3 regions of the Delftia sp. K82 genome follow, and region 2 is predicted to be linked to each of the others. Evidence: predicted binding sites of a transcription regulator. Region 2 holds the regulator's gene; each other region holds the start of a gene.
The links. The regulator HrcA, encoded in region 2, represses chaperone genes, less so after heat shock. The targets are predictions, from matches to a motif close to TTAGCACTCNNNNNNNNNGAGTGCTAA.
Positions count from the first base shown of each region.

Region 1 (4,406 bases), 290 kb from region 2:
TGGGCGGCGGCTGGACGCCGGAGCCTTCCAGGGCAGTGGCGGCCGCCAGCCACGGTCTGCCCGCCAGCGTTGCCCGCTGAACCTGCCACTTCCCGAAAGGAGCCCCCTTTCCACACAGCAAAGAAACCGAACACCCCTGCGGGACATGCGGCCCAAGCGACCTGCCCAAGCAGGCGGCTGAAGCCATGGCCCGGCTCCACCAACCCCCATCCGTCAAACCATGTCAAACACAACCCTCTCCCCCACCGTTGCTGCAGCCGCACGCCTCCTGAAGCCGGCGCTTGCGGCCATCGCCTTCTCGACCTGCTTCGCAGCCCATTCACAGCCGCAAGACGCCTTGGCAGCCACATCGGACGCAGCGCTTTCCCGTGCCGAAGTCATCGCCGATCTCGCACTCTGGCGCCGCGCCGGATTGGACCGCCATGCGGAGATATCGATCTCCTACGGAGTCGAAACGCAGGAATATCGGGCCGCATACCAGGAGTACCTGCGCCTTCGCAACAGCGAGGCGTTTCAGGCGGAGGTCCGCAAGGCGTTGAGTCGGTAAGGCGGAGGTCCGCAAGGCGTTGAGTCGGTAAGGCGGAGCCCCTCCCCGCCCAGGCCATCGCGGCAGCGGCTGGCTGCCTAGGGACGTGGCCCGGGGCTTTGCCTACAGGCCCAGGTCGGACAGACCGGGGTGGTCATCGGGGCGACGCCCCAGCGGCCAGTGGAACTTGCGCTCCGACTCCTGGATGGGCATGTCGTTGATGCATGCGAAGCGCCGGCGCATGAGACCGTCGGCCTCGAATTCCCAGTTCTCGTTGCCGTATGACCGGAACCAGTTCCCGGCATCGTCGTGCCACTCATAGGCGTAGCGGACTGCGATCCGGTTTTCCGCGTACAGCCAAAGCTCCTTGATCAGCCGGTAGTCCAGCTCCTTCTTCCACTTCCTCTCAAGAAGGGCCTGGGCCTCGGCGCGGCTGTTGGCGAACTCCGCCCGGTTGCGCCATTTCGTGTCGGGGGTATAGGCCATCGCGACCTTGGCCGCATCGCGTGTGTTCCATCCATCCTCGGCCAAACGGACCTTTTGGACGGCGCTTGCGAGCGAGAACGGGGGCAGGGGTGGGCGAGTTTCCATGATGTGACCTTTTGAAGAGATGTAGAACGATCTGTCTACATGCGTCACTCTAACGGAGGTGGAACGATCTGTCTACAATGTCTTCATGAAAACTTCCCAGCCATCTCTCGAGTCATTGCCGCCCCGCGAGCGCATCCTGGTGGCAGCCCATGGCCTCTTCTACGCGGAGGGCATCCGGGCCACGGGCGTGGACCGGATCATCGAGCGGTCGTCGGTCAGCAAAGTCACCTTCTACCGCCAGTACGCCAGCAAGGACGACCTGATCCGGGCGTACCTCGACTACCGCCATGAGCGGTGGATTTCCTGGTTCCAGGCCAGCCTGGCGCAGGCGACTGACGCGGGCTCGCCAGCGTTGGAGGCCCTCGCAACCACCCTCAGGAGCTGGTTCGGCCAGCCCGACTTTCGGGGCTGCGCCTTTCTCAATGCCGCTGCCGAACTGGGCTCGTCCGACCCTGAGATCCTGGCAACGGTCCGGCGGCACAAGCAGGAAATGTCGTCCGTGCTGGATCGCCTGTTCGGTGGCCATCCCGTGTCCGTGGGCGCTGCGCTCACCCTGGCGGCGGACGGCGCCATCGTCCATGCGCAGATGGGTCAGCCGATCGATGAAGTCATGGAGAACTTCAAGGCAGCGGCAGCGGGGGTTGTGAATCTGCCCCTGCCCTTGCGCTAGTGCCGCACCGGGTGTGCCGTCTTGCGGCACATCGACCCTACCCCTTGAATCCTGGCCGAATTGCCTTATTATTAGCACTCGTTGGGTATGAGTGCTAACAGTCCTCTGTCCCACATTGCTTCGAATGTCGGCCCGCCGGGCCGGCAAGTCTTTGTTTCAACTTTGTTGATGATTTAGGAGTTGGTATGAACCTGCGTCCCCTGCACGATCGCGTGATCGTGAAGCGCCTCGAGAACGAAACCAAGACGGCTTCGGGCATCGTGATCCCCGAGAATGCCGCCGAGAAGCCCGACCAGGGCGAAGTGCTGGCAGTGGGCCCCGGCAAGAAGAACGACAAGGGCGAAGTGATCGCTCTGAACGTGAAGGTCGGCGACCGCGTTCTGTTCGGCAAGTACAGCGGCCAGACCGTCAAGGTCCATGGCGACGAACTGCTGGTGATGAAGGAAGACGACCTGTTCGCAGTCGTCGAAAAGTAATCCGCGCTTCGAAACCGCACTTTCCAACTGAATCCGGAGAATTGAAATGGCAGCAAAAGACGTAGTTTTCGGCGGCGAAGCACGCGCCCGCATGGTTGAAGGCGTGAACATCCTGGCCAACGCGGTCAAGGTCACCCTGGGCCCCAAGGGCCGCAACGTGGTGCTGGAGCGCTCCTTCGGCGCCCCCACCGTGACCAAGGACGGTGTCTCGGTCGCCAAGGAAATCGAACTCAAGGACAAGCTGCAGAACATGGGCGCCCAGCTCGTGAAGGAAGTGGCCTCCAAGACCAACGACATCGCCGGTGATGGCACGACCACCGCCACCGTGCTGGCACAGGCCATCGTCCGCGAAGGCACCAAGTACGTGGCCGCCGGCCTGAACCCCATGGACCTCAAGCGCGGCATCGACAAGGCTGTCGCCGCCCTGGTGGAAGAGCTGAAGAAGCAATCCAAGGCCACCACCACCTCCAAGGAAATCGCCCAGGTCGGCTCGATCTCCGCCAACTCCGACGAATCCGTGGGCAGCATCATTGCCGAAGCCATGGACAAGGTCGGCAAGGAAGGCGTGATCACCGTTGAAGAAGGCAAGTCGCTGGCCAACGAACTCGACGTCGTCGAGGGCATGCAGTTCGACCGCGGCTACCTGTCGCCCTACTTCATCAACAACCCTGAAAAGCAGGTTGCCCTGCTGGACAACCCCTTCGTGCTGCTGTTCGACAAGAAGATCAGCAACATCCGTGACCTGCTGCCCACGCTGGAAGCCGTGGCAAAGGCCGGCCGTCCCCTGCTGATCATTGCAGAAGACGTCGAAGGCGAAGCCCTGGCAACGCTGGTGGTCAACACCATCCGCGGCATCCTGAAGGTTGTGGCTGTCAAGGCTCCTGGCTTCGGCGACCGCCGCAAGGCCATGCTGGAAGACATCGCCATCCTGACGGGCGGCAAGGTCATCGCTGAAGAAGTGGGCCTGGCGCTGGACAAGGTGACCCTGGAAGACCTGGGCCAGGCAGTGCGCATCGAAATCGGCAAGGAAAACACCACCATCATCGACGGTGCTGGCCAAGCTGCTGAAATCGAAGCCCGCGTCAAGCAGATCCGCATCCAGATCGAAGAAGCCACCAGCGACTACGACCGCGAAAAGCTGCAAGAGCGCGTGGCCAAGCTGGCTGGCGGCGTTGCCGTGATCAAGGTTGGCGCTGCCACCGAAGTCGAAATGAAGGAAAAGAAGGCCCGCGTTGAAGACGCCCTGCACGCTACCCGCGCTGCTGTGGAAGAAGGCATCGTGGCCGGCGGCGGCGTGGCTCTGCTGCGTGCCAAGCAAGCCGTGGGCGACCTGAAGACCGGCGATGCCGAGCAAGACGCAGGCATCAAGCTGATCATGAAGGCCATCGAAGCGCCCCTGCGCGAAATCGTGGCCAACGCCGGTGGCGAGCCCTCGGTGGTGGTCAATGCCGTGCTGAACGGCTCGGGCAACTACGGCTTCAACGCTGCCAACGACACCTACGGCGACATGCTGGAAATGGGTATCCTGGACCCGACCAAGGTGACGCGTACGGCCCTGCAGAACGCCGCTTCCGTGGCATCGCTGCTGCTGACGACCGAAGCCATGATCGCCGAGTCTCCCAAGGCTGAAGGCGGCCCTGCCATGCCCGACATGGGCGGCATGGGTGGCATGGGCGGCATGGGCATGTAATTGCCCGCCGCAACCGGGCAGGCCTTGCGCCATGCCCGGTTTGCCCAGCAAGACAAAGGCCGCCCTCGGGCGGCCTTTGTCATTGCATGAACGCTTTTGCCGATGTCTTTCAGGACACGGCCTGGCCCCAGGCCCGGCCCAGGCGTGCCACGGCCTCGGTGATCTGGGGCACGGTGGGCGCCGCATACGACAGGCGCATGCACAGGCCGGCCTTGTCTGCTGCATCGGCCGGGAAGAAGGCCTTGCCCGGCACATAGAGCACGCCCTGCTCCACCGCTGCCGTGAACAGCGCACGGGCCAGGGCCTGGGAATCGCCCGCAAGCCGCTGCGGCGGCAGCAGCTGGGCCCAGACGAACATGCCCCCCGCAGGCCGCACGAAGCGGATCTGATCGCCCAGGGCCGACTGCATGCCAGAGCACAGCGCATCCATGCGCGCCGCGTACTCGGCGCAGG
Region 1 is NZ_MYFL01000001.1:133,145-137,550, reverse strand. It holds gene KDK82_RS00605 (efflux transporter outer membrane subunit) at 1-80, shown strand, start outside; gene KDK82_RS00600 (hypothetical protein) at 221-547, shown strand; gene KDK82_RS00595 (nuclear transport factor 2 family protein) at 650-1,117, opposite strand; gene KDK82_RS00590 (TetR/AcrR family transcriptional regulator) at 1,203-1,787, shown strand; gene KDK82_RS00585 (co-chaperone GroES) at 1,973-2,263, shown strand; gene groL (chaperonin GroEL) at 2,310-3,953, shown strand; gene KDK82_RS00575 (PLP-dependent aminotransferase family protein) at 4,063-4,406, opposite strand, start outside.
Region 1: KDK82_RS00585 (co-chaperone GroES) is a predicted target of HrcA. The motif match lies at 1,859-1,885, and genes of this name have one in related genera.

Region 2 (4,406 bases):
CGGGCCTCGGCCTCAATTGCAGGAGGCTCTCACCAGTCTCGTACAGGGCGACACCTTGGTAGTCTGGAAACTGGACCGCATTGCCCGCAGTTTGCATGACTTGCTGGCCATTGAGCGGCGGCTCAAGTCTGTAGGTGCTGGTATTCGCAGTCTCACTGAACCCTTGGACACGTCGAGCCCGTTTGGTGAATTTACGTTCCAAGTACTCGGCGCTGTTGCTCAGCTTGAGAGGTCAATGATCAGAGAGAGGGTCATGGCTGGGCAAGCTGCAGCGAGGGCGCGCGGCAAGACCTGGGGGCGGAAACGCTCTATCGATGATGAGGACGTTGAGGTTATTGTGCGGCTCTGGCGTTCTGGTGCGTATCTGCAACCTGAGCTCGCTGAGATGTGGGGCGTGTCTGTTGCTTGCCTGCGAGATGCGATCCACCGCTTTGAGGGTCGGGGCCGTTGGCTGCGTCAATCAGGTCCTTGACCGTTCCGATCCTCAATCTTTGCGCCTACGGTTTGTGCCTCGGTATGGCCGAGGGTTGTAAATCGTAGACTTTGGGTCAAAACTCTGCTGGCTCTTGCGAGATCGCAGCAGAGTTTTTCGTCGGCGACGTGCATTTATCCTCGCAGCGATTCGCGCAGTGATGTACACCGCGGCGGCGCTAGCCAGAATCAGCAGGGCGGCTTGGCTTGAGGTCATGGGGTGCAGGATATCGCATGGCGCCTTCGCCACGCCTGCATGAAAAAGCCCGGGTTCTCCGGGCTGCTTGTTGGGCCTTACATAAGTAAAATCATCACATGCTCGACGAACGTGCCAAGTTGTTGCTCAAAGCGCTGATCGAGCGTTATATCGCTGACGGCCAGCCTGTGGGCTCGCGAACCCTGTCGCGTGCGTCGGGGCTTGAATTGTCGCCTGCCACGATACGCAATGTGATGGCTGACCTCGAAGACCTGGGGTTGATCATCAGCCCGCACACCTCGGCGGGCCGCATTCCGACCGCCCGGGGCTACCGGCTGTTCGTGGACACCATGCTCACTGCAGACCGTGCCGATATCGTGACGCCCGAGCTCGCGCCCGAGCAGCCGCAGAAAGTCATCGCCAACGCCGCCAACCTGCTGTCCAGCCTTTCCCAGTTCGTGGGCGTGGTGCTGGTGCCGCGCCGCACCTCGGTGTTCAAGCACATCGAATTCGTGCGGCTTTCGGAGCGGCGTTTTCTGGTCATCATCGTATCGCCCGACGGTGACGTGCAAAACCGCGTCATCTTCACCGACGTGGACTACTCGTCCTCGCAGCTGATTGAAGCCTCCAACTTCCTCAACAGCCACTACGCGGGCCTGGCGATGGAAGAGGTGCGCGAGCGCCTCAAGGGCGAGGTGGAGCTGCTGCGCGGCGAGGTGGCCACGCTCATGCAGGCGGCCGTCAACATCGGCACGGAGGCCATGACCAGCGCCCAGGAGGACGTGGTCATCGCGGGCGAGCGCAACCTGCTGTCGGTCAGCGATTTCTCCAGCGACATGGGCAATCTGCGCCGCGCCTTCGACCTGTTCGAGCAAAAGACCCAGATCCTCAGGCTGCTGGATTTTTCCAGCCAGGCGGAAGGCGTGCGCATCTACATCGGCGGTGAAAGCCAGGTCGTGCCTTTCGAGGAGCTGTCCGTGGTCAGCGCGCCCTACGAGCTCGACGGCAAGGTGGTGGGCACGCTGGGCGTGATCGGGCCCACCCGCATGCACTACGACCGCATGATCCAGATCGTGGACATCACCTCCAAGCTCGTCAGCAATGCGCTGAGTCACAAGCGCTGAGTCCTGCGGGTTAGGCTCTACAATAGTTGTTTGCCATGGACTGCATCCGTGCTGCCTTGGTGAATCAGGGGCCTTAGCTCATGCTTGGTTAGAGCAGCGGACTCATAATCCGTTGGTGCCCAGTTCGACTCTGGGAGGCCCTACCATCCATTGGTATGAAAAGCCTGCCGCCTTTCCGGGCGGCAGGCTTTTTTGCTGGGCGCACGGCTGCCGCATGGCGGGCCATCGCCCGGTTGCCAGGGAATGCGGTCGCCGGGTTTTTTGCAGAAATATGGCGCTTTTGTCCGGGAGCCCCAAAACCCGCTGCTACAATGCGAAGCGTTGCGGCTGTAGCTCAGCTGGATAGAGTACTTGGCTACGAACCAAGGGGTCGTGGGTTCGATTCCTGCCAGCCGCACCAAAAAACGCAAAGCCCTGAAGTTGAAAGACTTCAGGGCTTTTTCGTTTTCCGCATCTGCATCCCTGAAATGCCAGTCAGGCCTTTTCTGCTTTCGGCAGCACGATGCTGAAGGCGCTGCCCTGGCCGGGCGTGCTTTCTATCTCAAGCCGCCCGCCATGGCGGGCGGCCACGGTGCGCACAAAGGCCAGGCCCAGGCCCACGCCGTCGAGGTGCTGGTGATGGTCCAGGCGCTCGAACGGCTGGCTCAGCCGGGCGACGGCCTGCCCATCCATGCCGGGCCCGTGGTCCCGGATGGTGATGCGGCAATGGCCTGCGTCCTGCCGCAGCAGGCATTGCACCGTGGCGGGGTTTGCCTGATCTGCGCGCGCTCCGTACTTGATGGCGTTGCCGATCAGGTTGACGGCCGCGCGGTGGAGCATGCCCGCATCGCCCAGCACGGGGCATTCCTGTTCGGGCAGGTGGAACTCCAGCTGCACGTGGGCCGCAGAGGCCTGGGCCCAGCAGCTTTCCACGGCCTGGTCCAGCACCAGGCCCAGGTCCAGCCGTTCCCGGCGCAGCGTCTGCCGCTGGGCGCGTGCCAGGTGCACGAAATCGTCGGCCAGTTGCAGGGAGGCCTGGGCATAGCCTTCGATGCGCGGCAGCAGGAGGCCGAGGTCGGGCGCCTGTATGGCGCCGCGCTGCATCTCCAGCAAGGTGATGATGGATGCCACGGGCGCCCGGATGTCGTGCGAGATGAACTGCATGGCCTGGTCGCGCTGGGCCTGGGCGCTGCGCAGATCGCTGATATCGACCAGGGTGATCAGCCAGCCCGTGGTGGGCGGTGCCTCGAAGGTCTGGGTCAGCAGCATCAGGCTGCGTCCCATGGGGTCGCGCCCCTCGCTGCTGGGCGGCAGGCCGTGGGTGGCAAGTGCCTCGGGCGTGAGCAAGGGCTGGCCGGCGGATGCGCCGGCTGCCGTCTCCAGTGCCCGCAGACCATCGAGCAGCCGGGGCAGGGCATCGCCGGCCCTGAGGCCATGCCCCAGGCTGCGCGCATAGGCGTGGGCTGCGGCATTGGCCAGCAGCACATGGCCCTGCCGGTCGCAGACAAAGGTGGGCGAGGGCAGCTGGCGCAGGCTTTCGCTGACGAAATGGTGCAGGGCGCGCAGTTGGCGCGAAGCCTGCTCCACGGCCGCGATGCGCTGGTCCAGCAGATCGCCGCCCAGGCGCAGCGCGGTGGGCAGGCCCTGCCCCTGCAGGTCGCGCAGCTCCAGCGCCAGAAAGCGCGCGGCGGCGCGCAGGCGCAGCCAGCTCCATAGCGGATAGGCCAGGGCCAGGCCCAGCAGGCCGGCTGCAGGCGCCGTCTGCACCTGCCACAGGCGCGGCGCAAGCCCGGCCAGCGAAAGGCAGGCCAGGGCCAGCAGCGCGCAGGCCAGCATGCCGCCCGACGGGCCCAGCCAGGCCAGGGCCAGCAGGGCCAGCAGCACGGCTGCCGCATTGAGCGCGCGGTTGAGCGTGGCCGACGCGGGATGCACATGCGAGCCCTGCAGGCTGCCGTTGAGCACATGGGCCAGCATCTCCACGCTGGAGATGGGCCGCGCGCTGGTGCCCAGCGGTGCGGTGAAGCGGCTGCCCAGGCCGGTGGCCGTCGTGCCGATGAGCACGTATTTGCCGCGGAATGCCGCTGCAGGAATGCGGCCGCGCAGCACGTCGATGTAGGAATAGGTGGTGAAGGGCGAGCGGTCCCTGGCGCCTTGCTCCGGCCTGGCCTGTGCAAAGGCAATGATCTCCTGCTGGCGGCGTTGCCAGGAGGGCGAGTCGGGGTCCATGGGCGGCACGGGCTCCGGGCGGGCGCATGCGCGGCCGTTCTCGCCCACGCAGTGCAGGGCCAGCGCCATGTGCCACCAGGGCTGCTGCGCACTGCCTTCGATGGCATGGAAGCCGCGCACCGCGCCATCGGCGTCCACGGGCAGCTGGGTATGGCCCAGCGCCGCTGCGGCCTGTGCGAAGGCCGGCAGCGGGCCGCTGCCTGGCGCCACGGGCAAGACGGTGCGGCCGCTGCGCTGCAGAACGCGCGCCAGCAGCAGGTCGTCGCCGGGGTAGTCCAGGTCTTCCTCGCTGAGCATCACGTCCAGGCCTATGGCGCGCGGCGGTGCCTGGCTGATGCGTTCCAGCAGGCCAGCGTGCAATGCGCGACGCCAGGGCCAGCGGCCAATGGCGTCGATGCTGGCATCGTCGA
Region 2 is NZ_MYFL01000001.1:418,756-423,161, forward strand. It holds gene KDK82_RS01830 (recombinase family protein) at 1-472, shown strand, start outside; gene hrcA (heat-inducible transcriptional repressor HrcA) at 787-1,791, shown strand; tRNA gene KDK82_RS01840 (tRNA-Ile) at 1,859-1,937, shown strand; tRNA gene KDK82_RS01845 (tRNA-Arg) at 2,115-2,191, shown strand; gene KDK82_RS01850 (CHASE2 domain-containing protein) at 2,266-4,406, opposite strand, start outside.

Region 3 (4,406 bases), on a different contig from region 2:
CAGTGCGGGCGGCAGCATGGACAGCTGCAGGTCGCCCCCCTGGATGGCGTTGAACACCTGCGGATAGCCGGGGTAGGGAATGTGTTCGGGCCTGAGCGCGGAGCGGCTCTTGAGCAGCTCCATGCCCAGGTGGCCCACCGTGCCCACGCCTGGGGAGCCGTAGCTCCAGCGGCTGCCAGCCTGGGCCGCGGCCTCCAGGAAGGCGCGGCCCTCGGGCGCGCCGGCCGGAGCCACCAGCACCAGGGGCGCCACGCCGATCAGGCTGACGGGCTGCAGGTCCTTCACAGGGTCGTAGCGCACGGCGGGGTTGAGCAGGCGGGCAATCGTCAGGTTGCCGTTGATCATCACGCTGAAGGTATGGCCGTCGCGCGCACGGGCCACCTGCTCGCCTGCGATGTTGCCGCCTGCGCCCACCTTGTTCTCGACGATGACGGGCTGGCCCAGGTGCTTTTCCAGGGGCTCGGCCAGTGCGCGCGCCGTGAGGTCCGGGGAAGATCCTGCGGGAAAGCCGACGATCAGGTGCAGCGGCTTGCTGGGCCAGTTGTCGCCCGCCACGGCAGCGCAAGGCAGCAGGGCCGAAGCCAGGGCGGTGGCCAAGGCATTGGCGAAGAGACGGCGTAGTGGCGAGATGGCGCTGGCGGGCATGGGGTACGTGGGGGCCGCAAAGGCTGCGGGCAATAAAAAACCCGGAGATTATCCGGGTTTGTCGTGAAGCGGCCTGTCAGCCCAGGCCGTCAGGCCATCAGGCGAACTCGGCCAGGGCCTTCTTCATCTTCTTCATGGCAGCCACCTCGATCTGGCGGATGCGCTCGGCGCTCACGCCATACACGGCGGCCAGCTCATGCAGCGTCATGCCGCCCGAGCCGTCGTCGTTGACCTTGAGCCAGCGCTCCTCGACGATGCGGCGGCTGCGGTCGTCCAGCGAATCCAGCGCCATGGCAATGCCGTCGGTGGCCAGGTGGTCGCGCTGGCGCGACTCGATCATGGCCGTGGGTTCGTGTGCGCCATCGGCCAGGTAGGCGATGGGGCCGAAGGCCTGCTCGCCATCGTCGCTGGGCGAGGGGTCCAGCAGCACGTCGCCACCTGCCAGGCGCGTTTCCATCTCCATGACTTCTTCGCGCTTGACGTTGAGCTTCTCTGCCACGGCGTCGATCTCGCCCGAGGTCAGCGTGTCACGCAGCATGGCGCCGTCCTCGGCCATGGCGGCGTCGGACTTCAGGCCCTGCTTCATGGAACGCAGGTTGAAGAACAGCTTGCGCTGGGCCTTGGTCGTGGCGACCTTGACCATGCGCCAGTTCTTGAGGATGTACTCGTGGATCTCGGCCTTGATCCAGTGCATGGCGTAGCTCACCAGGCGCACGTTCTGATCGGGGTCGAAGCGCTTGACGGCCTTCATCAGGCCCACGTTGCCTTCCTGGATCAGGTCGCCGTGCGGCAGGCCGTAGCCCAGGTACTGGCGCGAGATGGACACCACCAGGCGCAGGTGGGACATCACCAGACGCCCTGCGGCGTCCAGATCGCTGTGTTCTTTGAGCTTGCGGGCGTAGTCCTGCTCTTCCTCAAGGGTGAGCATGGGCAGGCGGTTGACCGCGGAAATGTAGGCATCCAAATTGCCCAGAGGCGGCACCAGGGCCCAGGGGTTAGCGGGTGCCAAGGTGGTCGCAATGGAGCCGGAGGCGTTTGTCATTGCAGAGTTCCTTTCTTCCATTCCTTCATATTAGCACTCGTTATGACCGAGTGCTAAAGCCAAAGTTCCGTGGGTTTTTCAGACGGTTGCACTCATTTTTGGAGTGCCAAAAGTCGTTTGTGCCTAGTCTGAGCGATTTTTGGAAACCCTGCTTGCCAGCGGTGGGCGCATATTGCTGGGAGAGCATTACAGTTTTTCCAGCAGGCTTTCAATCTGCCTGTCGATTCCCACCGAGTTTTGAACTTTTCTCACTCAGTTTTGAACTAATTTCTTGTCGATTCGCTTCGTAAGTCATTGATTTAAATGAATATTTTTGCACTCTGAACTTGCCTGGCGAGTGATCAGGGCCGAGAAATGCCAAGTTTTGAGGTGCCTATCCCATGGCTTACATTCGCGAGCCCTGCGCCCTGCGCCCTGCGCCCTTCGCCCTGCGCCCTGCGCCCTGCGCCCTGCGCCCTGCGCCCTGCGCCCTGCGCCCTGCGCCCTGCGCCCTGCGCCCTGCGCCCTGCGCAGCAGCGGATCTCTGTGGGAGCATCGAATCAGTCGGTAAGACGCCCTCCCAGGCTCCGACAGGTCAGGAGTTGCGAAAAGTTCAACTCGCTATGAGAGTCACAGCGGGTCCAGACTGGGCGGTCCAGGTACATGTAAGTCCCTGATCTGCCTCATGTGCAGAGACAACCCTCGGTGAACATCGACACTGGATCACCTCGGTGCGGCTGCATTTTTTGCACCTTCTATGGCAGATCCCTGAGGGATATCGAAAGGTTCACACGCTCAGCGGGGCGAACGCAGGTCCTTATCTCGACAACGCTTTTTGCCTCTCAGTTTTGAACTCCTCGGCTGGAAACCCTCTGAATTTTGAACTCTTCCCGCCGCTTCTCACTGAGTGTTGAACTATCCGCAGGTTGTGATTAAATTTTCAGCAGATCACGGTGTCTGAGTGCAGGCGCTATGCGGCCACATTTCAGTGTGGATGTCATCAGCTGGTGAGCCGATGAAGGCGAGCAGCAAGCTGTGGTGCGACGCCTTCAGTAACGCCTTCGAGGCCGTTGGTCACGAACAGGGAGCCGCAAAATGGCATGAACAGCCAAGGACGGTCGTCCACTGCCAGCCAAGGCAGGTGGGCTGAATTGTTAGCCCACAGCCAAGCCCGGCATTCAGCTTGACGGTGGTAGCCCAGCAAAGTGTTTGGAACATCACGCAGCTCGGGATAGTGGGGGGTGACGCCCAAAATTCTGTCCGCGATGTCTGGTGAGAAGTGCTTTCGAAGCTTCTCAACTGGCGCTTGCAAGCGCCAGGTACTTGAAATCACCACCAAACATGTCGACGCTTGACGCAGGAGATCTTCCATCAACGGCAGGCAGCAGAAGTGCTTTGACTCGTGACAGAACTCAGGGTGCAGCACCCCATCGAAGTCAAGGAAAACTATGGGGGCTGCGATTGATGGCAGGGACATAGCAAAACCTTAGATGAGACTAGTTGGTCGTGGTCTTTTTGGTCTCACTGGGCGGAAATCGAGGCGATGCAGCCTCGCAAACATGTTCCCACTCGAGCCGACTTTGGCCACGCGCTTCGACAGCTGCGTGCCCTGCGCGGTTTGACGCAAGAGGACATGCTGATGGCAACCAGCAGGCGTCACATGAGCAGAGTTGAGCAAGGCCATCAGATACCGAGCGTTCGCGTTATTGAGGCATTGGCCGAAAGCTTGCAAATTCATCCATTGACGCTCATCGCAGCTGCATACTGCGTTAACTTGGACGAGGCGTCGATCAAGCTGATCACAGATACAGTACAGCTTGATCTTCAACGCATGGTGCAGGATCACATGGAGAATGGCTCTGTGAGTGAGTTCAGCTGAACAAGCTCGCGCAGGCTTTGCATGAATCCTGCCCCCGATGTCCCATCTTCTCGACGAAGTAGTCTGCTGACTATTTCATGGTCTACGGAGATGCTCAGCAGCGTCAAGACCTCGTGCAAACTGGCCATATCCGCTTCTCTGGAAAGATCCTCCGGCAGGGAAGCACCTGCCTTGGACAAGAGCAGAAGGCCCAAAGACAGGGCGGCACTACCATCGCCATGCTTTGAGTTCCATCCCTTGCCCGCCAGCAGGTCTCGGAGCTGGTCTGAAAGCAGGAGCAACTGGTGGTCCTTCAAGGCATCAGGCAGGGCTGCTTGCCAGCCATGGGCGCTGATGCACTTGGCAAGCTCGTGTTCATCAAATTTCCCAAGAAGACTTTTCTCAACTGTAAGCATGATCGTTCATCCGTTCGTATGAGACTATTTGGTCTCGTGCACAAGTGATGCATGCGAAGATAGCGCAGTACGGCGAGCGGTTGCGTCTTGCGCGCTCGCGCATCAAGTAACAGGAAGCCGTGAGTTGCCTGACCGAATGATGCAGGCAACCAATCTGTTGCCCAATGCAGAGGGGTTTTGAATTTGTTGAAAAATAGAATAGATCTTATTCGCCTTGCTGAACTAGATCGCCAGTTTGGCGAGTTTGCAAAAATGCAGCGAAGTGCGACGCCAAGATGTGGATGGGCAAAGACCATAAGGCTTGCCTTGGGTATGAGCTCGGGTGCTTTGGGGCGCCGCCTTGCTATATCCGCTCAAGGTGTGCGTAAGTTAGAGCAAGCTGAAGCCAACGGAACAATTACACTCAATACCTTGGCGCGACTTGCTGAAGGAATGGATTGTGAGGTGCATTACGTGCTTGTGCCAC
Region 3 is NZ_MYFL01000003.1:1,168,735-1,173,140, forward strand. It holds gene KDK82_RS22100 (tripartite tricarboxylate transporter substrate binding protein) at 1-645, opposite strand, end outside; gene rpoH (RNA polymerase sigma factor RpoH) at 743-1,687, opposite strand; gene KDK82_RS22110 (HAD domain-containing protein) at 2,667-3,143, opposite strand; gene KDK82_RS22115 (helix-turn-helix domain-containing protein) at 3,210-3,545, shown strand; gene KDK82_RS22120 (hypothetical protein) at 3,509-3,940, opposite strand; gene KDK82_RS22125 (DNA-binding protein) at 4,118-4,406, shown strand, end outside.
Region 3: rpoH (RNA polymerase sigma factor RpoH) is a predicted target of HrcA. The motif match lies at 1,718-1,744, and genes of this name have one in related genera.